DNA from 4 places in the Lysinibacillus sp. BNK-21 genome. Region 2 is predicted to be linked to each of the others. Evidence: riboswitches for the same ligand, from Rfam matches in the RefSeq annotation. Region 2 holds a riboswitch; each other region holds the start of a gene.

Region 1 (4,976 bases), 670 kb from region 2:
CGCAAAGGGGATGCACGTATGACAAATATTCATGTAACGACAATGTTGGAAACGCCTTATGAAGATCTGAACATTTGTAAGCAACCACGGACAGAAGTTGCCAAGAAAGCGAAAACAAGAATGGTGGTCGAGTCTCTGATCGATCAATTATTAGCAACGAAGCTGATTCGTAATGATCGCTTCTTTGAGCAAATCTTATATAATAAAGAAATTATTTGGATACAAAATGGGGATGTGGACGGTCATCTTTTAGCGAAAGCAGCCATAGCAGATGAACTAAAAACAAAGACGAATAGTTTTATGATGTACATGCCGACCAATCCGATTGTCTATGAGGTCAACGGAGAAGCGTATCACTTAATTACGCGCATTGATTCTACACGCGCAAAGCCCAACCTCGACCGTCTATCATTGGAGCCAAAGCCTGTTTTAAGTGCCGCTCGTGTCAATGACTTATTATGCTCGATTGTCATGCGCTTTTACGAAACATATTTATATGATTTAGCATCTCATCATGACAAACTCATTGCATTTGTGCAGCAGGAATATGCCCAATTTATTGAAGCGGTGCAAGCGTTAAATGATTATCATTTCAACTGGCATCCACGTGGCAACGGTCACGAGCTTTTACTGCAATTAATTGATCATCTACAACTATTAAAAAGTCAACCTGGTAAGGTACTAATTGATTTTACGAACAAGCATGACTATGTAATAGTTGAACCCGCATATTTGTTGGACAATCCAACAAAGAAAGCTGTCGGTGCACTATAAAAACAAGCCCTCCATTTTTTGGAGGGCTTGTAATATCTTATGGCAGGGTAGAGATATATTGAAGCCCAAGCAAGAAATACCCGCGCTAGAGCGATGGATACCAGTGGAAGCCGAGGAAATACCCGAAGCGCCCACCCTACAGGCAATGCATGGCTGCCTGTGCTTCTTGCCATGGAACCGAATATCCTTTGCCCTTAGCACAAAAGATACTAGAGGAACTATACTCAGGGTCGGCATTTTTATCGTAGCCAATCTGTGCAATCACATCCTCTGTATTATGGCACACATCATAGCCATCAAATTGGAGTGTGAGTGCACCTTTCCCATTTGTATAGGCGGCAAAGGTTGTGCTGTAGCTCATTAAAGTGGCAACAGGTGCACGACCTGTTAGGATAACATCCGTTTCGGATAAAATCGGGTCATCGAACGTGCCAGCTGCTTGCTGAATATCAGTCATCATACGACCGATAAAGTCATTTGAAGCTTTCATTTTAAAGCGATAATAGGGTTCAAGTAGGACATTTTGTGCCTGCTCCAGCCCCTGACGCAGGGCACGGAAACTGGCTTCACGGAAATCTCCCCCCGATGTATGTTCATTGTGCCCGCGACCTGTTAGAAGTGTAAAATGAATATCTGTTACAGGGAAGCCTGTCAGTAGCCCATGATGGTCACGCTCAAACAGATGCTTTTCAACAAGGCGCTGATTGCCTACAGATAAATGATCGGCATGACAGGCATTGGTGAAGGTATTACCTGTTCCACGTGGATTTGGCTCCATTAATAAATGAACTTCTGCATAATGCTTGAGGGGCTCGAAATGACCATAGCCCGTTACGGTCGTCGCAATGGTTTCCATGTATAAAATTTGCGGCTCACCAAAGGAGACAGCTAATGAAAAACGCGTCATTAATACCTCTGTCAGGACCTCCAATTGAATGGCACCCATAATATGCACATGGATTTCCTGAAATTTTTCCTGCCAGACCACACGCAAGGACGGTTCTTCTGCTTCGAGTAAACGGAAAATCTGTAGCACTTCCTTGATATGCTGATCACCCTCATATTGAACCTTTGCCTGTAAGGTTGGGACAAGCTCATAGGGCTGTGATAGCATCGTTGTACCGATTCGATCCCCAATGTTTGCCTGGCTCAGTCCTTTGACAGCGAAAATTTCTCCTGCCTCTACCTGTTGAACGGTCTCAAAGCGACTGCCGTTATAAAGGCGAATTTCGGTCACTTTTTCTGTTACTTCGTCAAATGAAAATTCATCTCGTACATGCAACGAGCCCTTGGTTGCCTTCATAAAGGTTAAACGCTGGTGCCCATCATGACGAATCTTAAAAACCTCGCCCTCAAACGGGGCATCCTTGTCAAAATGGGAAGCCGTTAACAGCGGGAGCTGGTCAAGAAATTCCTGAATGCCCTCATCCTTTAAGGCCGAGCCAGCAAAGCAAGGGAAGGCACCTTCATTTTTAATCATTTCCTTTAATTGAGCAAGACACTGTTCATGCTCCAATGACTCATTTAGAAAGGCATCAAGCAATTTTTCGTCGCGCTCCGCCAGCCATTCCATAATATTATTTGATACATAGTCTGCTCGCAGTGGCTCATCGATGAGCAATACATGCTGAGAGCAATCTTTGCGAAGCTGGCTGATGACGGCCTCCATATTGGCACCCTCACGATCCATTTTGTTGATAAAGAAGAAGGTAGGGACATGGTATTGACGTAAAAGTTGCCACACTGTTTCTGTATGGCCCTGTATCCCTTCGACAGCGCTAATGATAATAATGGCATAATCCATCACACGAATGGCACGCTCCATCTCAGGGGAGAAATCGACATGCCCTGGCGTATCAATCAATGTGTATGTATCATCGCCAATATTCATGCGCCCTTGCTCGGCAAATATCGTAATGCCCCGTCTGCGCTCTAGCTCATGATGATCAAGAAAGGTATCCTGATGATCAACACGCCCCCGTGCTTGAATACTATTTGTATGAAAAAGCACTTGCTCAGAGAAGGTCGTTTTTCCTGCATCCACGTGCGCAAGTACACCGATCGTTTTGTACATAAGAAATCCTCGTTTCTATAGAATGCTATCTTTTTATTGTAACAGAATACTAGCTTCTATATTTCTTGTAAAATAGTTCGTCTTTATGTCGAAATAGTGCTAATATAATGATGATTATACTTTTAGTGTCATACTACTGATTGCGCGATAAATTTTCTTCTGCTAGTCTATCAATAGTATTGACCATTATAGAACGTATTGGTGCAAATGGCATTGGTCATTTGCTTAAAAGGGAAATCGGTGCAATTCCGATGCTGTCCCGCAACTGTAAATGGGGAGTCTATACAGCATGCCACTGTAGTGAAACTATGGGAAGGCGTATAGATGATGAACCTAAGCCAGGATACCTGCCAGTATGTATTTTTTGACTAAGAACCACGAGGATGGGGATAGTGATGAAGGTAATGATACCGTTATTTCACTATGCTACTCTCTTGGCGACAAGAGGGTTTTTTTATGCCCTTCCAACTACCTTAGTAGTAAAGAAGTCTCTGATTTCTTTCTATATTTTAACAGCAAAGGAGAAAAGGACATGAAGAAATGGAAAAGTATATGGTTGATGATGATCATTGCCTTGGTCGCTGTTTTAGGGGCTTGTAACGCAAAGGACAAAACGGAATCAGCTGCACAAGGTGAAAAGGTTGAGCCATCTGAGGCGGCAGCAGCAGTAACCATTAAAAATAATGACACAACTCAAACATATACGGAAGCACCAACAAAAGCGATTAGCTTAAATCAACATGTGACAGAAATTATGCTAGCACTTGGTTTAGAGGATTCTATGGTAGGGACAGCTTACTTAGATGATAAAATCTATGAACCACTGCAAGAGGCATACGATAAGGTCCCTGTTCTTTCCGATCAATACCCAACGAAGGAGCAAGTCATCGATGCCGAGGCAGATTTCCTATATGCTGGCTGGAAAAGTGGCTTTGGCGAAAAGGGTGTAGGCACACCAGAAGAGCTTGAAGAATTAGGCATCCATACGTATTTACATACGGCTTCCAACATGACAAAGCCAACAATAGAGGATATTTTCACTGATATTCGCAATATCGCGAAGATTTTCCGTATTGAGGATCGTGGCGAAGCTTTAATTGAGCAAATGACGAAAGATGTAGAGGCAGTACAAGCTAAATTACCAAAAGATAGCGAAAAATTACGTGTTCTTGTGTTTGATAGCGGTGAAAAGGATGTATTTACAGCTGGTCAAAACTTTATGAATGAGCTTGTGACAATCGCGGGTGGACAAAATATCTTTGGTGATGTGGAATCAGGCTGGACAACTGTGTCGAAGGAAGATGCAGTAGACCGCAACCCAGAGGTAGTTGTCGTGATTGATTACGGTGAAACAACGGCAGACCAAAAGATCCAATTCTTAAAAAATGATCCAGCCTTAAAGGAGATGGAAGCGGTCAAAAATGAGCGCTTTGTCATCCTGCCACTTTCAGCAGCGTCTGAAGGGGTTCGTGCGGCAGAGGCCATTGAAATTTTAGCAAAGGGCTTCTATCCTGAAAACTTTTAATCCATTCGAGCTAGCGTTTTTGCTAGCTCCTTTTTTATAAGGAGCGATAAAAATGAACGCATTTCAAAAAAATGTACCAGATCAAACATTTGAAACACTGAACCGTCATGGTGAGTTTACCCGTCTAGCCGTTAGCCCTGGCATTATTAATAAGCATTATACTCCTGCACAATTCCAAAAAATAGCCGAAATTGCTGGCGAAAAGGGGGCGATAAAATATTCTGCTTCCTATAGTATACTCGTATCCATACCAACGTGCGATGCCACGGAAGCGGTGCAAGCCTTACAGGAAGCAGGTCTTTATGTTGCTCCCTCTGGTTCAATCATAGCCATGAAGGCCTGCGATTTTTGTGATGGGGAGAAAATGGAGGCTGCTCCGATAACCGAACAGCTCTATCATGCCATAGAGGGGATGAAGGTCCCTGCAAGACTGCGTGTCAATATTAATGGCTGTGCATCAGCTTGCTACAATGCAGTCTATGATGATATTGGACTCGTTTACCAACAAGAAAGCTTTGATGTCTATTTAGGGGCAGTACCAATGGGAGCAAAGGCACAGGCAGGCACGTTATTCGCTAAGAGGGTAGACGTCACACAAATTGA
Region 2 (4,976 bases):
TGATAACACATCACCAATCGGGGCTAATAAAAACCCTACTTCCTGTAATTTCTCTGTGATCTGTTCAGGGGCAGTCGTTGGTATTTTCAAATGAATTTGATGATCTGGTGTGTATTCCATCGTCCCCTCATCCCCAACGACCTCCGCTAACATCATCATTTGCTGGGGAGTAAAAAACTTATTGGCTACACCAGGACTTACTGCTAATTCAAAAATAGATTCTATTTTTTGCTGTACAAGCTTCGGTGTTACTTTGACTGCGCTTGTCCCTTTTACCATTGCAAGTGCCGCTGTAGCCATTTCAAGAGCTGTTTTTTTCGGCTTTGGCGTAGCGGCTATACTGGGTTTATTAAAGCGCCCTGCATTAGGGTCAGCCGTAAAGTCATTTCGCGCTGTTCCCGTCTCTTGGTTCATTGCCCAAGGTTCATTTTCTTCGCGTAAACGTTGATGTGGACGTAATGGCTGTTTCTCTTCACCCAGGGTATATTTACGTTGGTAACCGCGGGGCGTAATCATCTTATTGTCATAGAAAAATGTTGACGAATTCCCGATAATGACAGTTGTCAACATACCAATATCATGTTCTAGCATTTCTGCTAGTGTTGTCATGGTCACTTCTTGACGTTCTCGATAGGCACTTTTCACAAGCCCAACTGGTGTGTCTGGCGAACGATATTCTAAGAGTATTCGTTGAGCCTCGACAATTTGTCTTGTTCGACGTCCACTTTTAGGATTGTATAAAGCAATGACAAAGTCCGCCATTGCAGCTGCCTCGACACGCTTTGCAATTAAATTCCAAGGTGTTAGATGGTCACTCAAACTGATTGTACAAGCATCATGCATAATAGGTGCACCAAGTATGCTAGCGCATGAATTAATCGCAGAAATCCCAGGAACAATTTCAACTTCAATTCCTGTTGCTTCTGTCCAGCCTAGCTCAATTAACACCTCATAGACTAATCCTGCCATGCCATAGACGCCTGCATCACCACTCGAAATTACTGAGACGATGCTCCCTGCTTCGGCTTGACGAACGGCTTCCTGTGCACGCGACACTTCTTCTGTCATGCCTGTACTAACAATCGATTTTGCACTTACTAAATCTTGAATCAGCTCTACATAGGTTTTATAGCCTATAATCATATCACTTTGTTGTAAAGCCTCTACTGCACGTGTCGTAATATGCTTAAAATCTCCAGGTCCAAAGCCTACTACGAAAATTTTTCCTTTTTGCGCCATGTTGTTACCCCTCTTTCACCTTTTCGATCCCTTTAATGGCAGTTGTTTGAGCAGTACGCTGTAATGTACCTTCACGAAGTGTAAAGACATGTTCGTTGTATAAGGATTCATGATGTAAATCTTGTACTAGTGTTCTAGCATGCTCTGTTGATGGCACACGATACCAGTTTCCTTGAGGATAAGCGATTACCACACAAGCATCCTTGCAGCGTCCATTACAGCGCGTTCTTGTCGTATGTATTTCCTGATCGAGTGCTTGCCGTTGTATCTCATCTCGAATGGCTAAGGTAATTTCCTCCCCATCCTTCTTCATGCAGCTACTGCCATTGCAAATAAAGAGATGTGTTTTCATCCCCTCTAAATTCCAAGTTGTCATCTTCTGTCTCCCCTCATTTGCTTTTTGGAAAAAGAAAAACCTTTACTCTATAACGAAGAGTAAAGGTTTTGTAGAAGCCAAATAAAAACGAATAGAATGAAATACAGGTACCCGCTTTCGCTTCAACTTCTCCCTCCGAAAAGTTTGCATGCACAATCAAATAAGCAGGTTTCCTGACTTAAGCTTCATTTTACTGTCGCACCTTCCCAAGTTTGTACCAGTGGCTTTGCGATTTCATCAGCTATTACAGTAGCGGGGGCTGTATTGGATTTTCACCAATTTCCCTATTATCTCGAGCTATTCGAGCACTTATTGACGTTTTATATGAAATTTTTAGTAGAATTTTAAATAGAAAACTGTCTTTATCATATCTTATTATTTTAAAATTTCAATATTTCTTTAAAAATTTATGACAAATTTATCAATTTTGAATGGAACTAGGTATGAAATTTATACAATCTATATAATTTGCGCACAAAATTTTATCAGAATATTCACCGTTGACCTTTAATTTAAAAAATTTCATAAAAGGTATAGCATATTTATGGAAATTCATGTTACACTTTGTCGTGAAATCTCACAATTTGAATGTTTTTCGGTGCAAAGTGCTTGTCATTTTGCTTAAAAGGGAAGCCGGTTTGAGTCCGGCGCGGTCCCGCCACTGTAATAGGGAGCTTTATAGAATATGTCACTGTCCAACGGATGGGAAGACCTATAAAGCATTGAACTAGAGCCAGGAGACCTGCCGAAAAATAAGTGATCGTTTCAACCTACGAGGATAGGTGTGCGGCTTAGCAGATGAGACTGTTATTTGCTTTTTTAGCTATGCACTTTTCCACCTAAGGAGAAGTGCTTTTTTTAATTACGCACGCAATATTCTAAAAATCTATTAATTAGTTAGGAGGAAAGCTTTTTGAAATTATCATGGTGGAAACTTAGTTATTTTTTACTAGCCTTTTTAATCGTGCCAAAACGTGCCTTTGCCATGCATATCATGGAAGGTTTTTTACCAATCGAATGGGCTATTTTTTGGTGGGTGATCTCTATCCCATTTATCATTCTAGGATTGCGTTCTATTCGAAAAACCATTGATGAAAATCCTGAAACAAAAATGCTTTTGGGGCTTTCAGGGGCCTTTGCCTTTGTGCTATCCGCCCTAAAAATCCCTTCAGTTACAGGTAGTTGCTCTCACCCAACTGGTGTAGGACTTGGGACAGTACTCTTTGGCCCTCTAGCAATGAGTGTAATTGGAACAATCGTTTTATTATTTCAATCTTTATTATTAGCTCATGGAGGAATTACAACTTTAGGGGCTAATGCCTTTTCTATGGCTATTGTTGGTCCTTTTATTGCTTACTTTGTCTTTAAAGGGGCTCAAAAAGTAGGGTTGTCATTTTCACTAGCCATATTCTTTGCAGCTATGCTTGGTGATTTAGGTACATACATTGTGACTTCTGTACAACTAGCACTAGCCTTTCCTTCAGAGGTTGGAGGCTTTATGGCATCCTTTACAAAGTTTGCAGGTATTTTTGCCTTAACTCAAATTCCTTTAGCAGTGAGTGAAGGAATTTTAACGGTCATTGTGATGAATTTCTTGAAAAAATACAATGTTAGCGAATTAAAAACGTTACGTGTTTTCTCAACAAAGGAGGCACATTAACAAATGAAGAAAAATTTATTGTTATTAGCAATTGTTGTGTTGTTAGCCATCATTCCCTTATTCATACAAAAAGGTGCTGAATTTGGTGGTGCTGATGGAGAAGCAGAAGCAGCTATTGGTGAAATTAATGCGGAATATGAACCATGGTTTGAAAGTCTATGGGAGCCACCAAGTGGTGAAATCGAAAGCTTATTATTCGTGCTACAGGCAGCTATAGGAGCTGGCTTTATTGGCTACTTCATCGGCTATATGCGTGGCAAACACAAAGAAGGTTAACCATTATGTTACTCATTGATAAGTATGCCTATCTGAATAAGCTAGCGTCCGTTCATCCGCTAGAAAAAATGATATTTTCACTTGGACTACTTCTCATAACGCTCATCATGAGAGATGAACGACTTTCACTCATTACATTTTTTGTAATGAGTGCTTTTATCATTTTAGGTGCAAAAATTCCGCTTGCATACTACGGCAAATTATTATTGCTACCTAGCTTTTTCTTATTAACAAGTCTCGTATCTATTTTACTTTCCTTTACATCATCAACGAATACACTCCCTGCCCATATTTGGTCGTTTACATTTAGGAATTGGACTGTCTTTATTGGGAATGCAAGTGTTTTAGCAGCGCAACAGCTGTTCTTTATTGTCCTTGGTAGCATTAGTTGTTTATACTTTTTAATTCTAACCACTTCCGTACAAGGAATATGTTATGTGCTACGACAATGGCGACTTCCCTCTTTATTAGTGGAGCTCGTCGAACTAATCTATCGTTTTATTTTTATGTTTTTAGAAAGCATGCAAAATATACATCTCGCCCAGCAAGCACGTCTTGGCTATCATTCACCGATGCAATGGCTACGCTCTGTCTCCATGCTTATTGTGGCATTATTTGTGGAAATGTTTCAGCGTAGCCGAGAGCTCAACAATGCCATGCAATCACGTGGAGGCGAGGCTGTCTACTGGCAAGAGATGGGCTCTTATAGCAAGAAAAATTGGCTAGGCATGGCAGCTATTTTACTAGTCCTCATCGTATATGGAGGGTATTTTACATGACAGCATTTTATTTTAAACTCAACCAATTATCTTATGCCTATGCGGATGGTACGAAGGCGTTGTCAGATATTACATTAGACATTCCAAAAGGTAAAAAAATCGCCATACTCGGGCATAATGGCGCAGGAAAATCGACTTTATTTCAGCATCTTAACGGTATTTTAAAACCTACAGCTGGAACGATTGTATTCGAAGGCAACGATCTGGAATATAGTCGAAAAGCTTTAAAGGCCCTACGCCAAAAAGTCGGCATTGTTTTTCAGAATGCAGATCATCAGCTTTTTTCAGGGACCGTCAAGCAAGATATAGCATTTGGCCCATTGAATCTCGGCTGGTCTACTGAAAAAACGGAAGAAAAAATAGCATGGGCCGTTGCGCAAACCGAAGTGGAAGATTTGCTTGATAAACCCATTCATTTTTTAAGCGTAGGTCAGAAAAAACGTGTAGCAATGGCAGGTGTTTTAGCGATGGAGCCCTCTGTCCTTTTGTTAGATGAACCAACAGCAGGTCTTGATAATTATTATGCTACACAAGTATTACAATACTTAGCCAAATTAGATGATGGTGAGAGAACCATTTTACTAGCAACCCATGACATACCTCTCGCCTATGAATGGGCAGATCTAATCATTGTTATGGAGGCTGG
Region 3 (4,976 bases), 510 kb from region 2:
GACATCATAACAATATTCGTTGGAATGCTGGTCATCTATTAGTTGGTTGGGATCATACCGTTTTTCCAGCTGTTACACAAGAAAGGCATTTGCCCCTATCCTATCATGTAATGTTTCCTAGTGGCAGTAAACCAGATGACTGGACTGAGCAACCGCCAACAATGGATCAAATCATTATGCTCCTAGAGGAACAACCAATTCTTATTGAACAAGCTTGTGCAGGACATCTACATGAACCGCTTAAAGAACCTTTTTTAGGTATGAAAACATTAGGTGATATGGTTGTCTTTCATATGAACCATGAAAATTTTCACATGGGAATTATAAAAAGTATGATGCAAACGCTCTTAAAGAATGAAGCCTAACTGATGGAATCAGTTGGCTTCATTTTTCTATATATACCATGGTAACAGATCCTCCATTTTCTTACCTGGCTTACTTTTTTTATCTTTTACGATCCATGTGCCGTCTTTCTTTTGCAACTGATAGCTTACATTTGTACCATCCGCCCTTTTAAAGAGCATATAACCTATATTACCCTTAATAAAAGTGACAGGGTCTATGACATTTTTGTAGGGAATCTTTCGCTCAGGAAATAAAATATGGGTCACTATTTCCTCTGCAATCATAGCAAGGGATTTCATATCATTATTAATTTCAGCTTGATATTGCAATTGATCGTATCGGTAGGAAGTATACGATGCTAAGTCCAGTTTAAAACTCTGCTGTATATCTAACAGTGTTGCCCTATAGAATGCGTTTATTGCCTTTTCTACATCATCTGCCTCATGTATATAGCGAAGTGTGCTGACACCAGTTGGACTGACTTCAAACGTAATGATTTCCTTACTGTAGGGTGGGGAATGCGCATGCTCAAAGGTCGTAACTTCCACGCTAACTTTAAAGCTAAACTGACTTTCTTTGACAATTTTTAAAATTTTCACATCATACAAGCCATACTGCTTAGGATAGCCATAGTAATGATCAATTTCCTTTTCGATAAATGGATTAAGGATTGTAATGAATGTGTCCCTGATTAGTTGCTCATCAGCTTGTTCACTTTGCGCATAAATCTTACATGGCAGAATGAACATAGTGAAGATAAACATTAAAACATAAGCAAATTTTTTCATGGAATAGTGACCTTTCTGCAGGATGATACTTTATAGAGTGCACCAATCACAGCAAATTATCGAGCATTTTTAAAGAAAGGGAATTGAACAATGGGAAAAATAATACTGCCCTTTTTATGTATGCTTTTGTTATTTCCAACAGCTACTTCGGGGTCAGAACCTGAAGGCTTAAAATGTCCAAATCCAGATGTATTGATGAGAACAACGGAGAAAGACAAAGACGAGCTTAGTCAAGCATTAGCTGACATCATTCCAAAAGTATATGGCTCAAGCCCTGATTATCAGGAGTGGCAAATTGAGGTGATAAAGCCCATGCCCATATTAACTGGCATGGAGGAGAATTACTATAAAATGGCGGTGAACTTCTGTGGAGAAAATGTGGCTAATCACTCCTGGTTTGTTCGATTAAGGTTTCCAAGATTACTGCCAGCGCAAAGTGCATCACTAGGTGAGCTATATATCGTAAAAGAGACAAATTCTAAATGGATCCATTGGTTTCAATATCATTAAAAAGGAAGAATCCATAAATGGATTCTTCTCTTTATGACATCGCTATCGTTTTCGTTGCTACAGTTTGTTGAAATGCCTGATCATGCTCAACAATCACCATTGTGAGATGAGAGCTTTTTATGAGCTCTTCAATCTGCATGCGTGAATAGATATCAATAAAATTGAGTGGTTCATCCCAAATATATAAATGAGCCTTCTCACACAAGCTTTTAGCAATCAGCAGCTTTTTCTTTTGCCCACCAGAATAATGAGAGATATCCTTCTCAAATTGAATACGCTCAAAATCCATCTTGCGCAGGATTGATTTAAATAACGTCTCATCAATACCATGCTCTTCAATAAATTCCGATAGCAATCCCTTTAAATGGGATGTATCCTGCTGAACATAGGAAATGACTAGACCTGAAGCTAACTTTATCGAGCCTGTATGTTGGATGGGATTACCTAGAATAAGTTTTAACATACTACTTTTTCCGCTTCCATTTTTGCCATCTAAAACAACTCGATCCCCTTGTGCCACTTTGAAGCTAATAGGCTTATTCACGATATGGTCATCGTACCGAATCGATACATCCGTGACAACAACCATTTCTTTTGATGGATATGCCAATGGCTCTACTTTCAATGACTCGGTTTTTTCAACATTTTTTAGCAGTTTTGATTTTTCCTCAATAGCTCTTTGTTGTCTGGATTCCAGGTTCTTCGCTCGTTTCATCATCTTGGCTGCTTTATGTCCAACAAAGCCTTTGTCCAGTTTGGAACCTGAATTGGTTGTGCCGTTTTTGGAGGCTTCCACTTGATTAGACCAACCTGACGAACGCTTTGAGGATTGTTTTAATCGGTCGATATCTTTTTGCAGTCGTTGATTGGTTACTTCTTCGTGTTCCTGCTGACGATCAAAATTTAACTTCCAAGAAGAATAATTTCCACTTTGAACGTCAATATTGGCTCTATTAATCGATAGGATATGGTCAACACAGCCATCTAAAAAGCTTCTGTCATGTGAAATTAAAATAAATCCTTTTTTCCTGCGAAGATAATCGGAAACCGTCTTTCTTGCATCCGTGTCTAGGTGATTGGTTGGTTCATCAATTAATAAAAATTGACCCTCTGTCAAAAACAACGCAGCAAGCAGCACCTTTGTTTGTTCGCCATTGGATAATGTTTTAAAAGGACGATACATGACCTCCGCATCTACATGTAGGTAAGCTATTTCACGTAGACATTCCCAATCTTCTGCCTGAGGACAAATTTCCTCAAATATTTCATGGGTATATTTATTTGGATCAGAAACTGGATAGGGGAAATAAGTGAAGTCTACAGAAGAGATGATTTTTCCGCTATACTCATAATTTCCTAATAACAACTGAAAGAATGTTGTTTTACCTCGTCCGTTTCTACCGATAAATCCAAGTTTCCAATCCGTATCGATTTGAAAGTTGACATTCTCAAAAATATTGTCAAAGCTGCTTGGATAAGAAAAAGTTAGGTTTTGTACTTGTATCATGGACATGATAATTCCTCCTTTGTATTGCAACAGTTTACTTTTCATACAAAGTCGGTCTATCCATCTATGGTTCATTTCTCCGTATAAGCAGATGGATATTAACGACTTATACGGAGTGTTACATGCGTTACAATAGTTTCTGAATCGCTCATATTTTTTCCTCTCCTTTATGGGTAAATGAAAGGTACAAAATCAACTATGAAAGCAAGAAAAAAACCCTCCAATTGTACATTGGAAGGATTAGTCTTTCTCTGAATAAATGCGATTTGCCATTTGTGTCATGACAAATAAAATGCAAACTGATAGTTAAAAATGGATAGACTAACCCTATATTTTGTGTTTGAAATCATTCAATTCAAATAAAAATATAGTTTAGTTCTTCATTGTCCATTCATCAGTCCTCTCATAATTGTCTTTTTATAGTAACAAATTTTTTTACAGAATACAATGTAACCTTATTTTCATTTAGTACTATACAACAATTCCTATAATATTTATAGAAATAATTTATATAATAGTTGAAAAATAATTTCTACTATTCTGAAATATGTGCTATAGTAGGAGCATAATTGAATATTGTGTAAGACTTGGTGCCAAATGAAAGTTTGGCTTAAAAGGGAAGTCGGTGCAAATCCGACGCTGTCCCGCAACTGTAATTCGGAGCAAATCACAAATGCCACTGGGGAAACTGGGAAGGCTGTGAGGCGTGTTGATGGAAAGCCAGGAGACCTGCCAATTTCTAGTACACACCAAATACCTACGTGGAAATAGGTGGTGAAAAGTGACCAAATAGGCACTGTGCGATAACGTTTATGCGAAAGTAGATACTTTTTCGTATTGTTTTAGCATTATTAATTTTAACATGCAGCCATTTTCCTAATAGGAGAATGGCTTTTTATTTTTTCTAAAAAAGGAGCTTAAAAACATGAACTATACAAGTACATTGATCGGTTATCCCTATATAGGGGAGGAACGCGAATGGAAAAAAGCACTAGAAGCATTTTGGCGCAATGAACTTTCTGAGGAGGACTTTGAGGAAAAATTAAAGAAAATCCGTTTATCAAGAATAAACAAGCAGCTGCAACTTGGAATCGATATGGTGACAGTTGGCGACTTTACGTTTTACGATAGAATGTTAGATACAGCTTTGATGTTTGGTTTAGTTCCAAAGCGCTTTAACTGGCAAGGTGGTAAAGTCGATTTTCATACCTACTTCAGTGTAGCAAGAGGAGACAAAACAGCCGTAGCTAGTGAAATGACAAAATGGTTTAATACAAATTATCACTACATTGTTCCAGAGTATGAGGGACAAGCCTTACAACTAACAGAAAATAAAGTGTTAGCCGACTTTTTAGAGGCGAAGGAAACTTTCGGTATCATTGCGAAGCCGACACTAATTGGTCCCTATACATTTTATAAGTTAACGAAAGGCTACAACAAATTAACACAGGTTGAGTACTTATTAGCTTTATTACCACTCTATACGCAGGTATTAAAAGAATTAGTGGATGCAGGTGCCACTTGGATTCAGCTAGAAGAGCCATCCCTCGTCTTAACACTTGATCCAGCAGAGATAAAGCTGGTGAAAGAAATGTATGACCAGTTAGCCACTGCCGTTCCTGAGGCTAAAATAATGCTACAGACTTATTTCGAAGCTTTAAGTGCCTATGAAGCATTAAGTACATTGCCTGTTCAAGGATTCGGTTTGGACTTTGTTCATGGCTATAAAGGAAATATGGCGTCACTTCGTCAATTTGGTTTCCCGCAGGATAAAGTATTAGGAATAGGGGTAGTGAATGGCCGTGATATTTGGCGTTCAAACCTGG
Region 4 (4,976 bases), 1.3 Mb from region 2:
AGGCGTCCTGTATTCATTTATTTAAAATGGCATGAAATGGGAGTAATTAAGATAAAAATTCATAAATACCATCCGCTATAAATTCTGCAGGTCCACGCATCCAGATATGGTCATTGTCAGCCCATCGAATGACTAAGTCACCGCCCCTAAGTTGGACTACTATCTCTTCTTCCTTCTGACAAAAACCATTTAATATAGCAGCCACTACCGCTGCACAAGCACCTGTCCCACATGCCTCTGTTATACCCGAACCTCGTTCCCAAACGCAGCATTTTAATGCCTTCTCATGAACAACCTCTACAAACTCAACATTGCAACGATAAGGAAATCTCATATCGTTTGCTATAATACCGCCTAATGTTCTTAATGGTGCTTGCTCGATCGCATTCACAAAAACTACGGTATTGGGATTGCCCAAAAACAAAGCTGTTACTAAAAGAGATTGTTGGGGTAAAGGAAATATTTCATTGATGACAAGCTCATTTGGGTTTCCTAACATCGGAATGTCTTTGCGCAATAAGAGAGGTTTGCCCATATCGACAATCACTTCTATTACACGATTGTCTTGCACCACTACCTGTGCCAGCATAATCCCGGATTTCGTTTCAATCGTAATTAGCTCTTGTCGTACAATATGACGTTCAAAAATATACTTAGCAACACAGCGAAGACCGTTACCACAATTTGTCCCCTCAGATCCATCTTTATTAAATACACGCATACCACAGTCAGCAATTTTAGAGGGTTGGATAATAATCAATCCATCTGAGCCAATACCAGTATGGATATTGGCCATTTTTTGAGCCAATTCACAAAAGATATCTTCCTTGTAATCATGTTGGAAAAGATCAAGGTAGATATAGCTGTTGCCAATACCATGCATTTTCGTAAAGGCTATTTGCATACAGTCACTCCTTAAAGGATGTTTTATGTATCTAATAGAAGATGACACTTTTCTATATTTGGCTAACCCCCTTCGTGAACTGTTCAGGTACATATGTAAGATACGGCTTCCCTGTCATTGGATGTATTTGAATATCCGCAAAAACACCAAATACATCTTGCAGCACTGTTGGCGTAAGTACTTCCTCTGGTGTACCATGACAAACTATTCGCCCTTGCTGTAAAACGTAAATTTGATCGCAATACATAGCAGCAATATTCAAATCATGTAAAGCTGCTACTACGGTTAAATGCAAAGTCTGAATTAAATCCATAAGTTGAAGTTGATGTTGAATATCTAAATGATTCGTCGGCTCATCTAATATTAATATCTGTGCTTGTTGAGCGAGTGCCCTTGCAACCATGACACGTTTTTTCTCGCCACCAGAAAGCGAACTAAAGCTTCGTTTCTCTAAATGCGATATGCCCGTTTGCCTAAGAGCCTCTTTAACAATTTGAAAATCTTTCTCTTGATCAAGCTCTAACAGCTTTTTATGTGGGGTTCTTCCCATACTGACTAAATCATGCACAGTGAAATCAAATAATACGGGTGTCTCTTGGCTTACAACAGCCAAATTTTTCGCAATTGCTTTACTTGATTGCTTTAATATATCTTGCTCATTTAATACTACCGATCCACTTTCAGGTTTTAGGAGACGATACATATTTTTTAACAATGTTGATTTGCCGCTCCCATTAGGACCAATTAATCCAACAAATTGCTTTTCTTTTATTTGAATGCTTACATCATGCAGTATACGCTGATCGTAAATGGAGAATGATACTTGTTTCGCTTCTAATGTCATGGAAGTTAATCTCCTTCACCGAAAGAATAGTTGTTACGACGGAGAAGCCAAATGAAAAATGGTCCTCCACAAAAAGCTGTAATAATACCAATTGGCATTTCCTGAGGAGCAATAATAATTCGAGCAAAAGCATCTGCCCACACTAAGAATATTCCACCTATTAAAGCACTGATAGGTATTACGTATTTATAGTTTGAGCCCACAATTAAACGCACAATATGGGGAATAATCAATCCCACAAATCCTATAGAACCACTAACTGCGACAAGCACACCTGTTAATAGAGATACTAGTAGTATTAACTGAATACGGAATTGCTGAAGATTAACGCCTAATGTCACTGCCGCCTCTTCTCCTAGTAATAATAAATTTAAATTGCGATAGTGTAGCCACAGTAGCCCAAATACAACCAAGAATACGAAAGCTGGAATCACAATATTATTCCATTTGGCTCCAGCTAAACTACCTAGCATCCAAAACATAACAGCCTTTAAGGCCCCTTCTTGCTTTGACATCATTAAAATAAAGTTAGAGATAGCCGTTAAGATAAAGGACACAGCCATGCCTGCCAATAGCAAGCGGAAAATAGAGACACGTCCCCCAACACGTGATAAGAAAAAGACAAGTGCAATGGCAAGTAATGAACCAAGGAATGCGGATACTGAAAGAGCGTAAATACCTAAAAATGAAAAGGCTCCTAAAATAATCACAGAAGTAGCTCCGACAGCTGCCCCTGAAGAAATCCCTAGAATATACGGGTCTGCAATAGAATTACGTACTAGTGCCTGAATGGCCGCCCCTGCAATAGCTAACCCCGCTCCTACTATCGCAGCTAGCAAAACACGAGGTGCTCTTATTTGCCAGATGATGATTTCCTGAGAGCGACTCCAATCTTGCTCGATCGAATTTTGTATAAAAGGAATTTTAGAAAGAATAACTTTCCATACATATAACGGTGTAACTGAAACTGAGCCAACCATTACAGCAAAGGTCATTGAAACAATTAATACCATGAAAAGTACGAAGGAAAATAACATAAATTTTTTATTCATCTGTTTTAAACTCCTACTGAATATTGATGAATGAAGCAATAAAAAAAGGTATCCCATGCGAAAATGCGCATAGAAATACCCAAGATTAAACAAAGTCAGAAAAATATCCAGCTATTGTCCGTAATTGCTTGCATCCTCGTGGGCATTACAGGTATTACTAAATGGCAGGTCTCCTGGCTTCGATTCACTATCCTATAATTGCCTTCCCATTCTTAAACAGTGGCAAATCATATTATAGGATTCATCGTTACAGTTGCGGGACAGCGTCGGACTTCCACCGACTTCCCTTTTAAGTGACATTCAAAATGTCACACCAATAGTATTTGAAGTTATAAAATTGTGACGATTCTATCATACATTTTTATAGATAGATAGTCTACTTCAATTTAATTCAGTAATTGCGTTAACTTATACAAATAATAAAGTTGACACAAATGTATTCGTTTTTTACACTAGCAGTAATAACTTATAAAACGAGGTGAAATCATGGCAACTGTTACACAACATAGTCACCATAAGTTAAGAACTGTCGACATTACCTACATTGGATTATTTACAACGTTAATGATGGTGGGTGCTAATATCACTTCCTTTGCACCTTTTATGGTAGTTGGTGGTGTACCCATTACGCTTCAAACCTTCTTTGCAATTTTAGCAGGGCTTATTCTTGGTAGTAGAAAAGGTGCGCTCGCCTGCACAATTTATATGTGCGTAGGATTGGCAGGAGCTCCTGTCTTTGCTCGTTTCGGTGGTGGAATTGGCCAAATTTTAAGCCCTACCTTTGGGTTTATTATTACATTTATATTTGCGGCATTTGTTGCGGGGTTAATCGTAGAACGAAGCGGAACAAAGAAAAGTTTTATCGTAGCTGCTTTGGTAGCAACGGCTATAAATTATTTGATAGGAACAAATTGGATGTTTTTTGCCTATAAGCTATGGGCAAGTGCGCCAGAGAATTTTTCATATAAGCTCGCTTGGCTTTGGATGATTCCTCCACTACCAAAAGATATTATTTTAGCTATTTTTGCTGGTATCTTCGCCCATAGATTACAAAAAACATTGAAGATCATGCCCATTCAATAGCATATCTCCCCGCCAGACTAAAGAAATGTTTTTCATAGGTTATATCCATCGTTTCTGCACATTTATTTGCTACATTAGGAGCACATAGTGAGGAGGATATCATATGAAATTCAATAAAAGTTGGTCAGTCGGACTATTATCAGTAGTCGCTCTAATTAGTTTATCGGCTTGTACAGAGGATCAAACAAAACCTGCGTCCACTTCTAATGAAGCTGCTGAAGAAATGGATCATTCTACAATGAACCATTCAAGTTCTGGCGAAGTACCAGTAACGTTAAAAAAAGCTGAAAATCCGAAATTTCCTATAGGAAGCACAGCCATTATTACAGATGGACATATGGAAGGTATGAAAGGGGCCGAAGCAACAATAGTAGGTGCCTATACTACAACTGCCTATGTTATTTCCTATGAGCCTACAACTGGTGGAAAGCGAATAGAAAAGCATAAGTGGGTAATTCATGAAGAATTAATTGACCCACAAGAAGCACCACTGGCTCCTGGAACAGAAGTAAAAACGGACGCAACACATATGGAAGGTATGGAAAATGCGACTGTCCTTATTGACGAGGCTGTGCAAACAACTGTATATATGGTTGATTATACTTCCACTACAAGTGGTGAAGCTGTAACAAATCATAAATGGGTAACAGAAGAAGAGCTTAGTCCAAAATAATAGAAATAACCTCTACCTTCAATTCTGGTAGAGGTTAATTTCTAGCTTTTATGTTCCATTTGCTTTCTCTTTGCAGACTTATGCCATTTATAGCCGATGCCCCAAACGGTTTGCAAGTAATCATCCGCCGGAAAACCACTTTTTCTTAATTTTTCTCGTAAATTACGTACATGTGAATCAATGGTACGATCTTCAATCGTTACATCATATCCCCAAACGGCATGTATAAGGTGTTCTCTAGAAAATGCTCTATTTTGATAATCTAAAAATAGGGCGAGCATGGCAAATTCCTTTGGTGTTAATGGAATTGCCTTATGTTGAAAATATACTTCAAAGGACTCTCTATCTAAACAAAGCCCTTCAAAGTTAATCACTTTTTCTTCAGATATCGTTCTTCTTAATACAGCATGTATGCGTGCT

The links. A riboswitch is a leader RNA that binds a small molecule or an ion and turns the genes downstream of it on or off. The one in region 2 is predicted to bind cobalamin.
Region 1: linked by a shared signal. The riboswitch ahead of ACMGGO_RS11735 (ABC transporter substrate-binding protein) and the one ahead of ACMGGO_RS08285 (energy-coupling factor ABC transporter permease) in region 2 are both predicted to bind cobalamin.
Region 3: linked by a shared signal. The riboswitch ahead of metE (5-methyltetrahydropteroyltriglutamate--homocysteine S-methyltransferase) and the one ahead of ACMGGO_RS08285 (energy-coupling factor ABC transporter permease) in region 2 are both predicted to bind cobalamin.
Region 4: linked by a shared signal. The riboswitch ahead of ACMGGO_RS01745 (FecCD family ABC transporter permease) and the one ahead of ACMGGO_RS08285 (energy-coupling factor ABC transporter permease) in region 2 are both predicted to bind cobalamin.

What each region holds. Positions count from the first base shown of each region.
Region 1 covers NZ_JBLQTS010000001.1:2,312,109-2,317,084, reverse strand. The annotation lists gene ACMGGO_RS11745 (hypothetical protein) at 19-774, shown strand; gene ACMGGO_RS11740 (elongation factor G) at 911-2,848, opposite strand; cobalamin riboswitch at 3,031-3,218, shown strand; gene ACMGGO_RS11735 (ABC transporter substrate-binding protein) at 3,381-4,373, shown strand; gene ACMGGO_RS11730 (precorrin-3B methylase) at 4,426-4,976, shown strand, end outside.
Region 2 covers NZ_JBLQTS010000001.1:1,639,925-1,644,900, reverse strand. The annotation lists gene cobJ (precorrin-3B C(17)-methyltransferase) at 1-1,239, opposite strand, end outside; gene ACMGGO_RS08290 ((2Fe-2S) ferredoxin domain-containing protein) at 1,244-1,615, opposite strand; cobalamin riboswitch at 1,761-1,943, opposite strand; cobalamin riboswitch at 2,195-2,380, shown strand; gene ACMGGO_RS08285 (energy-coupling factor ABC transporter permease) at 2,529-3,275, shown strand; gene ACMGGO_RS08280 (energy-coupling factor ABC transporter substrate-binding protein) at 3,279-3,551, shown strand; gene cbiQ (cobalt ECF transporter T component CbiQ) at 3,557-4,330, shown strand; gene ACMGGO_RS08270 (energy-coupling factor ABC transporter ATP-binding protein) at 4,327-4,976, shown strand, end outside.
Region 3 covers NZ_JBLQTS010000001.1:2,148,013-2,152,988, reverse strand. The annotation lists gene ACMGGO_RS10960 (DinB family protein) at 1-365, shown strand, start outside; gene ACMGGO_RS10955 (DUF3888 domain-containing protein) at 393-1,133, opposite strand; gene ACMGGO_RS10950 (hypothetical protein) at 1,224-1,643, shown strand; gene ACMGGO_RS10945 (Lsa family ABC-F type ribosomal protection protein) at 1,675-3,156, opposite strand; cobalamin riboswitch at 3,722-3,902, shown strand; gene metE (5-methyltetrahydropteroyltriglutamate--homocysteine S-methyltransferase) at 4,076-4,976, shown strand, end outside.
Region 4 covers NZ_JBLQTS010000001.1:345,092-350,067, reverse strand. The annotation lists gene dapF (diaminopimelate epimerase) at 47-904, opposite strand; gene ACMGGO_RS01750 (heme ABC transporter ATP-binding protein) at 957-1,748, opposite strand; gene ACMGGO_RS01745 (FecCD family ABC transporter permease) at 1,754-2,800, opposite strand; cobalamin riboswitch at 2,946-3,133, opposite strand; gene ACMGGO_RS01740 (biotin transporter BioY) at 3,287-3,883, shown strand; gene ACMGGO_RS01735 (YdhK family protein) at 3,987-4,556, shown strand; gene ACMGGO_RS01730 (response regulator transcription factor) at 4,598-4,976, opposite strand, start outside.